Regions from separate parts of the Kitasatospora setae KM-6054 genome, predicted to be linked through region 2. Evidence: riboswitches for the same ligand, from Rfam matches in the RefSeq annotation. Region 2 holds a riboswitch; the other holds the start of a gene.
The links. Region 2 has a riboswitch for cobalamin ahead of KSE_RS24310 (ribonucleoside-diphosphate reductase subunit alpha). Riboswitches for the same ligand answer to the same signal wherever they lie in the genome.
Positions count from the first base shown of each region.

Region 1: linked by a shared signal. The riboswitch ahead of KSE_RS27905 (cobalamin biosynthesis protein) and the one ahead of KSE_RS24310 (ribonucleoside-diphosphate reductase subunit alpha) in region 2 are both predicted to bind cobalamin.

Region 1 is NC_016109.1:6,303,858-6,309,066, reverse strand. It holds gene KSE_RS27910 (alpha/beta hydrolase family protein) at 244-1,368, opposite strand; cobalamin riboswitch at 1,583-1,712, shown strand; gene KSE_RS27905 (cobalamin biosynthesis protein) at 1,744-2,700, shown strand; gene KSE_RS27900 (cobyric acid synthase) at 2,795-4,345, shown strand; gene KSE_RS27895 (putative cobaltochelatase) at 4,381-5,209, shown strand, end outside.
Region 2 is NC_016109.1:5,448,652-5,453,860, reverse strand. It holds gene KSE_RS24320 (helix-turn-helix domain-containing protein) at 1-801, opposite strand, end outside; gene KSE_RS24315 (GNAT family N-acetyltransferase) at 1,071-1,565, shown strand; cobalamin riboswitch at 1,669-1,795, shown strand; gene KSE_RS24310 (ribonucleoside-diphosphate reductase subunit alpha) at 1,972-4,386, shown strand; gene KSE_RS24305 (ribonucleotide-diphosphate reductase subunit beta) at 4,386-5,209, shown strand, end outside.

The DNA.
Region 1 (5,209 bases), 860 kb from region 2:
CGTCACGCCGTGCAGTCTTCCCCTTGTACGGGCCTTCTGTCACATCGACTGTCGACCTGTCTCGGCCCGTTGTCCGAACGCCTCGAACTGCCGGGGGACGAATCGCCGCGAAACGGTACGAAGCACTCCGTTTCTCGACGTGGACATGGCAGGCATGGTGACCACTCCGAGACGGAGACGCGGTACCCGGCGTTCCGGTTCCCGCTGCTCCGCCGCCCGAACCCGCCGTACGGGCCCGATCGCTCAGAGCAGCGGGGTGAGGAAGCGGCGCAGCGCCTCGGTGTACCCGGCCGGGTCGGCGTTCCACAGCGCGGCGTGGCCGGCCCCCGGCACCGGGTGCAGGCTGACCAGGTCGTCCCGGCCGTCGGCGAGGCGCCGGGCGGCGCTCCACGGCGCGACCGGGTCGTCCGGGCTCTGCAGCAGCAGGGCGGGGGCGGGAAGGTCGGCGCCGGAGGCGATCCGGGCGAAGTCGGCCAGGTCGACGCCGGTGCGGCCCTCGGCGGCGAGCGCGCCCAGTTCGCCCAGCGCCGGGGAGGACCAGGCCCGGCCGGTCTCCCGGCGGACCGTCTCGGTCCAGTCCAGCACCGGGGAGTCCAGCACCACCCCGGCGATCCGGTCCCGCCAGGTGGAGCGGGCGGCCGTGTGCAGGGCGATGGTCGCGCCGACCGACCAGCCGTACAGCACCACCTGCCCGGCGCCCTGGGCCAGCGCGTACCGGATCGCCACGTCGACGTCCTGCCACTCGGTCTCGCCGAAGTGGCCCAGGCCGTCGGGCGAGGCGGGCGCGCCCCGGTCGCCGCGGTAGCTGACGGCCAGCGCGGGCAGCCGCAGCGCGTGCAGCAGCGGCAGCACCGGCAGGCACTGCTCGCGGTCGGTGCCGGGGCCGTGCACCAGCAGCACCCAGGTGCCGCGGGCGCCCGCGGTGCGCCAGGCCGGCAGGTTGCCGAGGTCGGCGGCGACCGCGACGTCCGTGTAGTCCAGGCCGAGCGCGGTGCGCGGGTCGCCGCGCAGCACCCGCGCGGTGACCTCGACCGCGGTGCCGACCGCGAGGGTGCCGCCGTCGGCCCGCTCCAGCCGCCGGGTGACCCGGCCGCCGGACTCGTCGAGCACCGCGCCGACCACGGCGTGCCCGCCGCCGGGCCACTCCAGCGCGTACGTGCCGCGCCGGCGGGTCTCCGGCGTCGCGGTCAGCACCACCCGCCCCGGCCCGAGCGCGACCACCTCGACCGGCACCGGCGCCGACAGCACCTGCCCCCCGGCCCCGGGCCGCACCACCCGGTCCGACACCTTCCGGCCCAGCAGCAGGAACGCCGCCGTCCCGGTCCCTACTGCGGCGGCCGCGACGGCGGCTGCGGTTCCCCAACGCATGGCGGTCTCCCGGGTGCTGGCGGTGCTGTGCCTCCCAGTGCACCTGCCCCGGAGCCGGACGGCCATTCGGGGCCGCGATGCGGGTGACGGGCGACGGCGGCGCGGGGGCCGGGGGCGGGGGCCGGGGCGAGGGAGGGGACGAAGCGGGATGGCGACGGTGTGTGACCAAACGCTCCGTCGGGTCGGTTGACTGCCGCGAAGCGGGCGTGGTGGGATCTTCGGGCCAAACGGAGGCAAGCAGAGGAAGCCGGTGCGAGTCCGGCGCGGTCCCGCCACTGTGACCGGACACCCCGCGCGGGGGTGGCCGGAAGTCAGGAGACTCTGGCCTCCGTTCCGTCGATCCAGGGCGCGGACCCTGAGTGAGGACACGACGCCATGCGGGCTGCCCCGTACCTGGTGGGCGCGGTCGCGGGATATCTCGCGGACGCCCGGTTCGGAGACCCCCGGCGCGGACACCCCGTCGCCCTGTTCGGCGCCGCCGCGGGCCGGTTGGAGCGCCGGCTGTGGCGTGACCACCGGGGGGCGGGGGCGCTGCACGCGGCGCTCGCGGTCGGCGCGGTCGCGGGCGGGGCGGTGCTGGCCGGCCGGGCGGTGCGGCGTTCGCCGCTGGCCGGGGGGGCGCTGGCGGCCGGGGCGGTGTTCACCGTGCTCGGCGGGACGTCGCTGACCCGGGAGGCGGCCGCGATCGGCCGTTCGCTGGCGGACGGCGACCTGTCGGCGGCCCGGGAGCGGCTGCCGCACCTGTGCGGGCGCGACCCGTCCGGCCTGGACGAGGCGCAGGTGGCGCGGGCGGTGGTCGAGTCGGTCGCCGAGAACACCGCGGACGCGGTGGTGAACGCCCTGGTGTGGGGCGGTGTCGCGGGCGTGCCGGGGCTGTTGGCGTTCCGGGCGGTGAACACGCTGGACGCGATGGTGGGGCACAAGTCGGCCCGCTACCGGCGGTTCGGCTGGGCGTCGGCCCGGCTGGACGACGTCGCGGGGTGGCCGGGCGCCCGGCTGACCGCGCTGCTGACGGTCGCCGCGTCCGGCGCCCCGACCCGCGCCTGGCGGGTCTGGCGGCGGGACGGCTCCGCGCACCCGAGCCCGAACGCGGGCCAGGCGGAGGCCGCGTTCGCGGGCGCGCTGGGCGTGCGGCTGGGCGGGACGCTGCGCTACGGCGAGCGGGTCGAGCACCGGCCGGTGCTGGGCGCGGAACTGCCGCCGGTCGGCGCGGCCGACATCGCCCGGGCCTGCCGGCTGTCGCGCCGGGTCGGCGCGCTCGCGCTGGCGACGACGCTCACCGCCCGGGCGCTGGGCGGGCGGGCGCTGGGCGGGCGGGTACGGCGCGGGTGAGCCCGCTGTCGCGACCGCCCCGCCCCGGGCGGGCCTCCGGCCTGCCCGCTCCTCTTCTCCTCCTCCCGCTCCGCTTCCTCGAAGGAGTTCTGCCGTGAACGGCGCGCTGTTGGTGGCCGGTACGACCTCGGACGCGGGGAAGAGCGTGGTGACGGCGGGCATCTGCCGCTGGCTGGCCCGGCAGGGGGTGCGGGTGGCGCCGTTCAAGGCGCAGAACATGTCGTTGAACTCGTTCGTGACGGCCGACGGGGCGGAGATCGGGCGGGCGCAGGCGATGCAGGCGCAGGCGGCGGGGGTGGCGCCGGAGGCGGCGATGAACCCGGTGCTGCTGAAGCCGGGCGCGGACGGGCGCAGCCAGGTGGTGCTGCTGGGCCGGGCGGTCGCGGAGGTCGGGGCGCTGGACTACCGGGACCGCAAGCCGGTGCTGCTGGAGCGGGCGCTGGAGTGCCTGGCGGACCTGCGGTCGCGGTTCGACGTGGTGGTGTGCGAGGGCGCGGGCTCCCCGGCGGAGATCAACCTGCGGGACCGGGACATCGCCAACATGGGCCTGGCGTCGGCGGCCCGGCTGCCGGTCGTGGTGGTGGGCGACATCGACCGGGGCGGGGTGTTCGCGTCGATGTTCGGGACGCTGGCGCTGCTGTCGCCGGACGACCAGTCGCTGGTCGCCGGGTGGTTCGTCAACAAGTTCCGCGGCGACGCCCGGCTGCTGGCGCCGGGCCTGGAGATGCTGCGCGGGCTGACGGGCCGTCCGGTGCTGGGGACGTTCCCGATGCTGCCGGGCCTGTGGCTGGACGCGGAGGACTCGCTCGACCTGGCCTCGGTGGCGGCCCGCCCGTCGGCGGGCGGGCCGGTGGGGGCGCAGGTGCTGCGGGTCGCGGTGGTGCGGCTGCCGCGGCTGTCGAACTTCACGGACGTGGACGCGCTGGCGCAGGAGCCGGGCGTGCTGGTGCGCTGGGCGACCCGCCCGGAGGAGCTGGCGGACGCCGACCTGGTGGTGCTGCCGGGCACCCGGGCCACCGTCGCGGACCTGGCCTGGCTGCGGGCGCGGGGCCTGGCGGAGCCGCTGGCGGCGCGGGTCGCGGCGGGGCTGCCGGTGCTGGGGGTGTGCGGCGGCTACCAGATGCTGGGCCGGGAGATCGTGGACGCGGTGGAGTCGAAGTCGTCCGGCCCGGTGGCGGGCCTGGGGCTGCTGCCGACCCGGGTGGTGTTCGGCGCCGAGAAGGTGCTGGCCCGGCCGGCGGGCGTGGCGCTGGGCGAGCGGGTCGAGGGCTACGAGATCCACCACGGGGTGGTTGCGGTGGAGGGCGGCGAGCCGTTCGTCACCGACGACGCGGGCCGCCCGCTGGACGGCTGCCGGCTGGGCCCGGTGTGGGGCACCACCTGGCACGGGGTGCTGGAGAACGACGCGTTCCGCCGGGCCTTCCTGGCCGAGGCGGCCCGCGCGGCGGGCCGGGCGTTCGTCCCGGCGCCGGACACCTCGTTCGCCGCGGCCCGCGAGCAACAGCTCGACGCGCTGGGCGACTTGGTCGCCGAGCACGCCGACACGGACGCACTGTGGAAGCTGATCGAGAACGGGGCACCGGCGGGTCTGCCGTTCGTGCCGCCCGGGGCCCCGGCCCCGCTGGAGATGGGGAGTGCGAAGTGACCGAGGCCCGTTATCCGTTCACGGCGATCGTGGGCATGGACGACCTGCGGCTGGGGCTGTTGCTGAACGCGGTCTCGCCGGCCGTGGGCGGGGTGCTGGTGCGGGGCGAGAAGGGGACGGCGAAGTCGACGATGGTGCGGGCCCTGGCAGGGCTGCTGCCGTCGATCGCGACGGTGCCGGGGTGCCGGTTCGCCTGCGACCCGGCGGCGCCGGACCCGCAGTGCCCGGACGGGCCGCACGACGGCGGGGCGGCGGCCGAACGCCCGGCGTTCCTGGTGGAGTTGCCGGTGGGCGTCTCGGAGGACCGGGTGGTCGGCGCGCTGGACCTGGAGCGGGCGCTCGCCGAGGGCGTGCAGGCGTACGAGCCGGGGCTGCTGGCGAAGGCGCACCGCGGCGTGCTGTACATCGACGAGGTGAACCTGCTCCAGGACCACCTGGTGGACCTGCTGCTGGACGCGGCGGCGATGGGCCGCTCGTACGTGGAGCGGGAGGGCGTGTCGGTGCGGCACGCGGCCCGGTTCCTGCTGGTCGGGACGATGAACCCGGAGGAGGGTGAGCTGCGGCCGCAGCTGCTGGACCGGTTCGGCCTGACCGTGGAGATCGCGGCGACCCGGGACGCGGACGAGCGCGCCGAGGTGGTGCGCCGGCGGCTCGCGTACGACGCCGACCCGGCCGGCTTCGCCGCGCGCTGGGACGAGCGGGAGCGGGAGCTCGCCGAACGGATCACCGCCGCACGGGAGTTGCTGGCCGACGTCGAGCTGTCCGACCTGGCGCTGCGGCAGATCACGGCGGTCTGCGCGGCGTTCGAGGTGGACGGCCTGCGCGCGGACATCGTGATGGCCCGGACGGCGGTCGCGCTGGCCG
Region 2 (5,209 bases):
CAGCACCCGCTGGCCGGTGAGCCAGCGGTGCGGGGTGGTGCCGGTCTCCTGCCGGAAGCGGCGGGCGAAGGTCCGGGGCGACATGTGGGCGAGCCGGGCGAGCTGGTCGACGCCGGTCTCCCGGTCGAGGTGGCGGCGCATCCACTCCAGCACGGCGGTCAGCGCGTCGCCCTCGCACTCGGGCAGCGGCCGGTTGATGAACTGGGCCTGGCCGCCGTCCCGGTGCGGGGCGACGACCATCCGGCGGGCGATCGCCCGGGCCACCTCGGCGCCCTGGACCTTGCGGACCAGGTGCAGGCAGGCGTCGATGCCGGCGGCGGTGCCGGCCGAGGTGATCACCGGGTCGTCGTCGACGTACAGCACGTCGGGTTCGACGGTGGTCAGCGGGAAGCGCTCGGCCATCAGCTCGGCGTACTGCCAGTGGGTGGTGCAGCGCCGGCCGTCGAGCAGGCCGGCGGCGCCGAGCAGGAAGCTGCCGGAGCAGATCGACAGCAGGTGGGCGCCGCGGTCGTGGGCGGCCCGCAGCGCGGCGAGCAGCGGTTCGGGGTAGTGGGCGCGGATGCCGGTGGCGGTGGCGATGACCAGGTCGGCGTCGGCGAGCCGCTCGGGCCCGTGCGGGACGTCGACGGTGAAGCCGGCGTGGGTGCGCATCGGCCCCGGCCGGTCGCCGACCAGGGCGAAGTCGTAGACCGGCAGGCCGGAGGCGCTCCGGTCGAGGCCGAACACCTCGCAGGCCACGCCCAGTTCGAAGGGGTGGATCTCTTCGAGGACCACCACGGCGACGTTGTCGAGCTTCCGCATCGGTCCAGGATGGCAGTGGCAGGATTTCGTGGCAATGGTGCGTTCCTGCCACTCGTCGGCCGGGGGCCGGGGGCGGAGAGTGGAGGCATGACCACCGCACTCGCCCTGCTGGGCCTCCTCGGCGGTTTCGGCCTCATCGGCGCCCTGGTCGGCCGCGACCTGGAGCGCCACGGCCGGACCGGCCGCGACACCGTCCACCGCCCGACCGGCTACCCCTTCGACCCGGACCTGGCCGACCCGCGCCGCCGCCGGTCCGGCACACTGTCCGGATGCAGCCTCCGATCGTCCGCCGCGCCCTCGTCCACGACCTCGCCGGTGCCGGGGAGGTCAGCGTCGCGGCCTTCGTCGGCGACGGCCACACCCGTCCCGACTCGCCGTACGTCGAGCTCCTCCGCGACGCCGCCCGGCGCGACCGGGAGGCCGAGCTCCTGGTCGCCGTCGACGGTTCCGGAGCCGTGCTCGGCTGCGTGACCTTCGCGCCCGGCGGCACCCCGTGGGCGGACACCGCCGGGCCCGGCGAGGGCGAGATACGGATGCTCGCGGTCGGGCCGGCGGCCCGCGGCCGGGGCGTCGGCCGGGCCCTGGTGGAGGCGTCGATCGCCCGCAGCCGGGAACTCGGGCTGGGCGGGATGGCGTTCTCCACCCGTCCGGCGATGACCGCCGCGCACCGGATCTACGAGGCCCTGGGCTTCGTCCGGACGCCCGAGCGGGACTGGTCGCCGGTGCCCGGCACCGACCTGATGGTCTACACGATGCGGTTCTGAGGCGGTTCCGAGGCGGCTCCGGCGCCGTTTTCGTTGTCTACGCGCGGCGCCACCGCCGCGACACGCGCTACTACATCTGGTGCTTCCAGATCCAGCCACCACAACATGTATGCTCACTCTCGCTGTCGACGCAGGGGAACCCGGTGAAAGTCCGGGGCTGCCCCGCAACGGTGAGCGGGCTGTAGCGACGCCCGCGCAGTCCGAGGACCTGCCGACGGTGTGCGACACGGCATCCCCGCAGACGCCTTGTGCAGCACAGCTTTGCCGTCCGGTCTCGCGGGCGGACCGGGGGTGGGTCTTCGCGCGCCGGAACGCGTTCTCGTTCCCCCGTGCCGCCTTCCCCTGGCCGCGTGCGGTCCCGGACACCCCGAGCCACGTCCGCCGCCGCCACAGGAGAGAGTGCGCCTTGACCGTCGCCGCCTCAGTCACCCTGCCGTCCCAGGGATCCGCCGACGCCTTCACCGACCCCGGTGCGGCGTTGCTCCGGCTGCTCACCGACCGCAGCACCGACCTCCCCCAGGTGGACCCCGGCCACGTCGCCGCCGCCGCCCTGCGCGGCCGGCACGCCGGTTCGGACTTCGCCGAGCTCCGCGGGCTGGCCGTCGAGGCCGCCGCGTCGATGATCGCCGAGGACCCGCAGTACTCGAAGCTGGCCGCCCGCCTGCTGGCGCTGGAGATCCGCGACGAGGCCGCCACCCAGCAGGTCACCTCGTTCTCCTCCTCGGTGGCCGTGGGCCACGCCGAGGGCCTGATCGGCGACGCGACCGCCGCCTTCGTGGCCGCGCACGCCGACCTGTTCGACTCGCTGGTGGACGAGGCGGGCGACGACCGCTTCGAGTACTTCGGCCTGCGCACCGTGCAGTCCCGCTACCTGCTGCGCCACCCGATCACCCGCAAGGTGGTCGAGACCCCGCAGCACTTCCTGCTCCGGGTGGCGGCGGGCCTGGCGGTCGGCACCTCCGAGGAGTCGGTGCGCGAGGTCGCCGAGCTGTACACCCTGATGAGCCGGCTGGAGTACCTGACCAGCTCGCCGACGCTGTTCAACTCCGGCACCCGGCACCCGCAGATGTCCTCCTGCTACCTGCTGGACTCGCCGCTGGACAACCTGGACTCGATCTACAACCGGTACGCGCAGATCGCCCGGCTGTCCAAGCACGCCGGCGGCATCGGCCTGTCCTACTCGCGGATCCGCTCGCGCGGCTCGCTGATCCGCGGCACCAACGGCCAGTCGAACGGCATCGTCCCGTTCCTGCGCACCCTGGACTCCTCCGTGGCGGCGGTCAACCAGGGCGGTCGGCGCAAGGGCGCGGCCTGCGTGTACCTGGAGACCTGGCACGCCGACATCGAGGAGTTCCTGGAGCTCCGCGACAACACCGGCGAGGAGGCCCGGCGCACCCACAACCTGAACCTGGCGCACTGGATCCCGGACGAGTTCATGCGCCGGGTGAACGCCAACGCCGACTGGTCGCTGTTCTCCCCGGCGGACGTGCCGGAGCTGGTCGACCTGTGGGGCGCCGACTTCGACGAGGCGTACGTGAAGGCCGAGCTGGCGGGCAAGGCCGTGCGCACCATCCCCGCGCAGACCCTGTACGCCCGGATGATGCGCACCCTGGCGCAGACCGGCAACGGCTGGATGACCTTCAAGGACGCCTCCAACCGGGCCGCCAACCAGACCGCGCTGCCGGGCCGCACGGTGCACTCCTCGAACCTGTGCACCGAGATCCTGGAGGTCACCGACGACTCCGAGACCGCGGTCTGCAACCTCGGCTCGGTCAACCTGGGCGCGCACGTCGCCCCCGGCGCCACCGCCGCCGACCTGCTGAACGCGATGGACTGGGACCGCCTGGACGCCACCGTCCGCACCGCGGTGACCTTCCTCGACCGCGTGATCGACATCAACTTCTACCCGACCACCGAGGCCGGGACGTCCAACTCCCGCTGGCGCCCGGTCGGCCTGGGCGTGATGGGCCTGCAGGACGTCTTCTTCCAGCTGCGGATCGACTTCGACTCCGCCGAGGCGGTCGCCCTCTCCACCCTGATCGCCGAGCGGATCATGCTCACCGCGTACGAGCGCTCCGCCGACCTGGCCGAGCGGTTCGGCCGGCACGAGGCGTACGGCGAGACCCGGGCGGCCCGCGGCCAGCTGCACGTCGACCACTTCGGCGCGGCGAACCCGCAGTGGACCGAGCGCTGGGACGCGCTGCGCGCCCGGATCGCCGAGGTCGGCCTGCGCAACTCGCTGCTGCTGGCGATCGCCCCGACCGCGACCATCGCGTCCATCGCCGGCGTGTACGAGTGCATCGAGCCGCAGGTCTCCAACCTGTTCAAGCGCGAGACCCTCTCCGGCGAGTTCCTCCAGGTCAACCCGTACCTGGTGCGCGAGCTCAAGGAGCTCGGCGTCTGGGACCAGCAGACCCGGGACGCGCTGCGCGACGCCAACGGCTCCATCCAGGAGTTCAACTGGCTGCCGCAGGAGGTCCGTTCGCTGTACCGCACGGCGTGGGAGCTGCCGCAGCGGGCGCTGATCGACCTGGCCGCCGCGCGCCAGCCCTACATCGACCAGAGCCAGTCGCTGAACCTGTTCATGGCGGCGCCGACCATCGGCAAGCTCTCCTCGATGTACTCGTACGCCTGGAAGGTCGGTCTGAAGACCACCTACTACCTGCGCTCCCGCCCGGCGACCCGGATCGCCCAGGCCGCGCCCGGCGCCGCCCGCACCGCCGCCCCCGTCCCGGTGCAGACCCCCACCCTCTCCCAGGCCGAGCAGGACGCCATCGCCTGCTCGCTGGAGAACCCCGAGTCCTGCGAGGCCTGCCAGTAATGAGCACCGAAGACCGCAAGAAGATGCTGCTCGACCCGGGCTTCGAGCTGACCCTGCGCCCGATGCGCTACCCGTCGTTCTACGACCGGTACCGGGACGCGATCAAGAACACCTGGACCGTGGAGGAGGTGGACCTGCACTCCGACGTCGCCGACCTCGCCAAGCTCTCCGAGGGCGAGCGGCACATGATCGGCCGGCTGGTCGCGTTCTTCGCCACCGGTGACTCGATCGTCTCCAACAACGTGGTGCTGAGCCTCTACAAGCACATCAACTCCCCCGAGGCCCGGCTCTACCTGTCGCGGCAGCTGTTCGAGGAGGCCGTGCACGTCCAGTTCTACCTGACGCTGCTGGACACCTACCTGCCCGACCCGGAGGACCGCAACGCCGCCTTCGCCGCGGTGGAGAACATCCCCTCCATCGCGCAGAAGGCCCAGTTCTGCTTCAAGTACATGAACGCGGTCGACCACATCGACTCGCTCCGGTCCAAGGAGGACCGCCGGGCCTTCCTGCTCAACCTGATCTGCTTCGCGGCCTGCGTCGAGGGCCTGTTCTTCTACGGCGCGTTCGCCTACGTGTACTGGTTCCGCAGCCGCGGCCTGCTGCACGGCCTGGCCACCGGCACCAACTGGGTGTTCCGCGACGAGTCGATGCACATGGACTTCGCGTTCTCCGTGGTCGACACCGTCCGCGAGGAGGAGCCCGACCTCTTCGACGACAAGATGGCCCGGCAGGTCACCGAGATGCTGGAGGAGGCCGTCGAGGCCGAGCTCCAGTTCGCCCGCGACCTGTGCGGCGAGGGCCTGCCCGGCATGAACACCGAGTC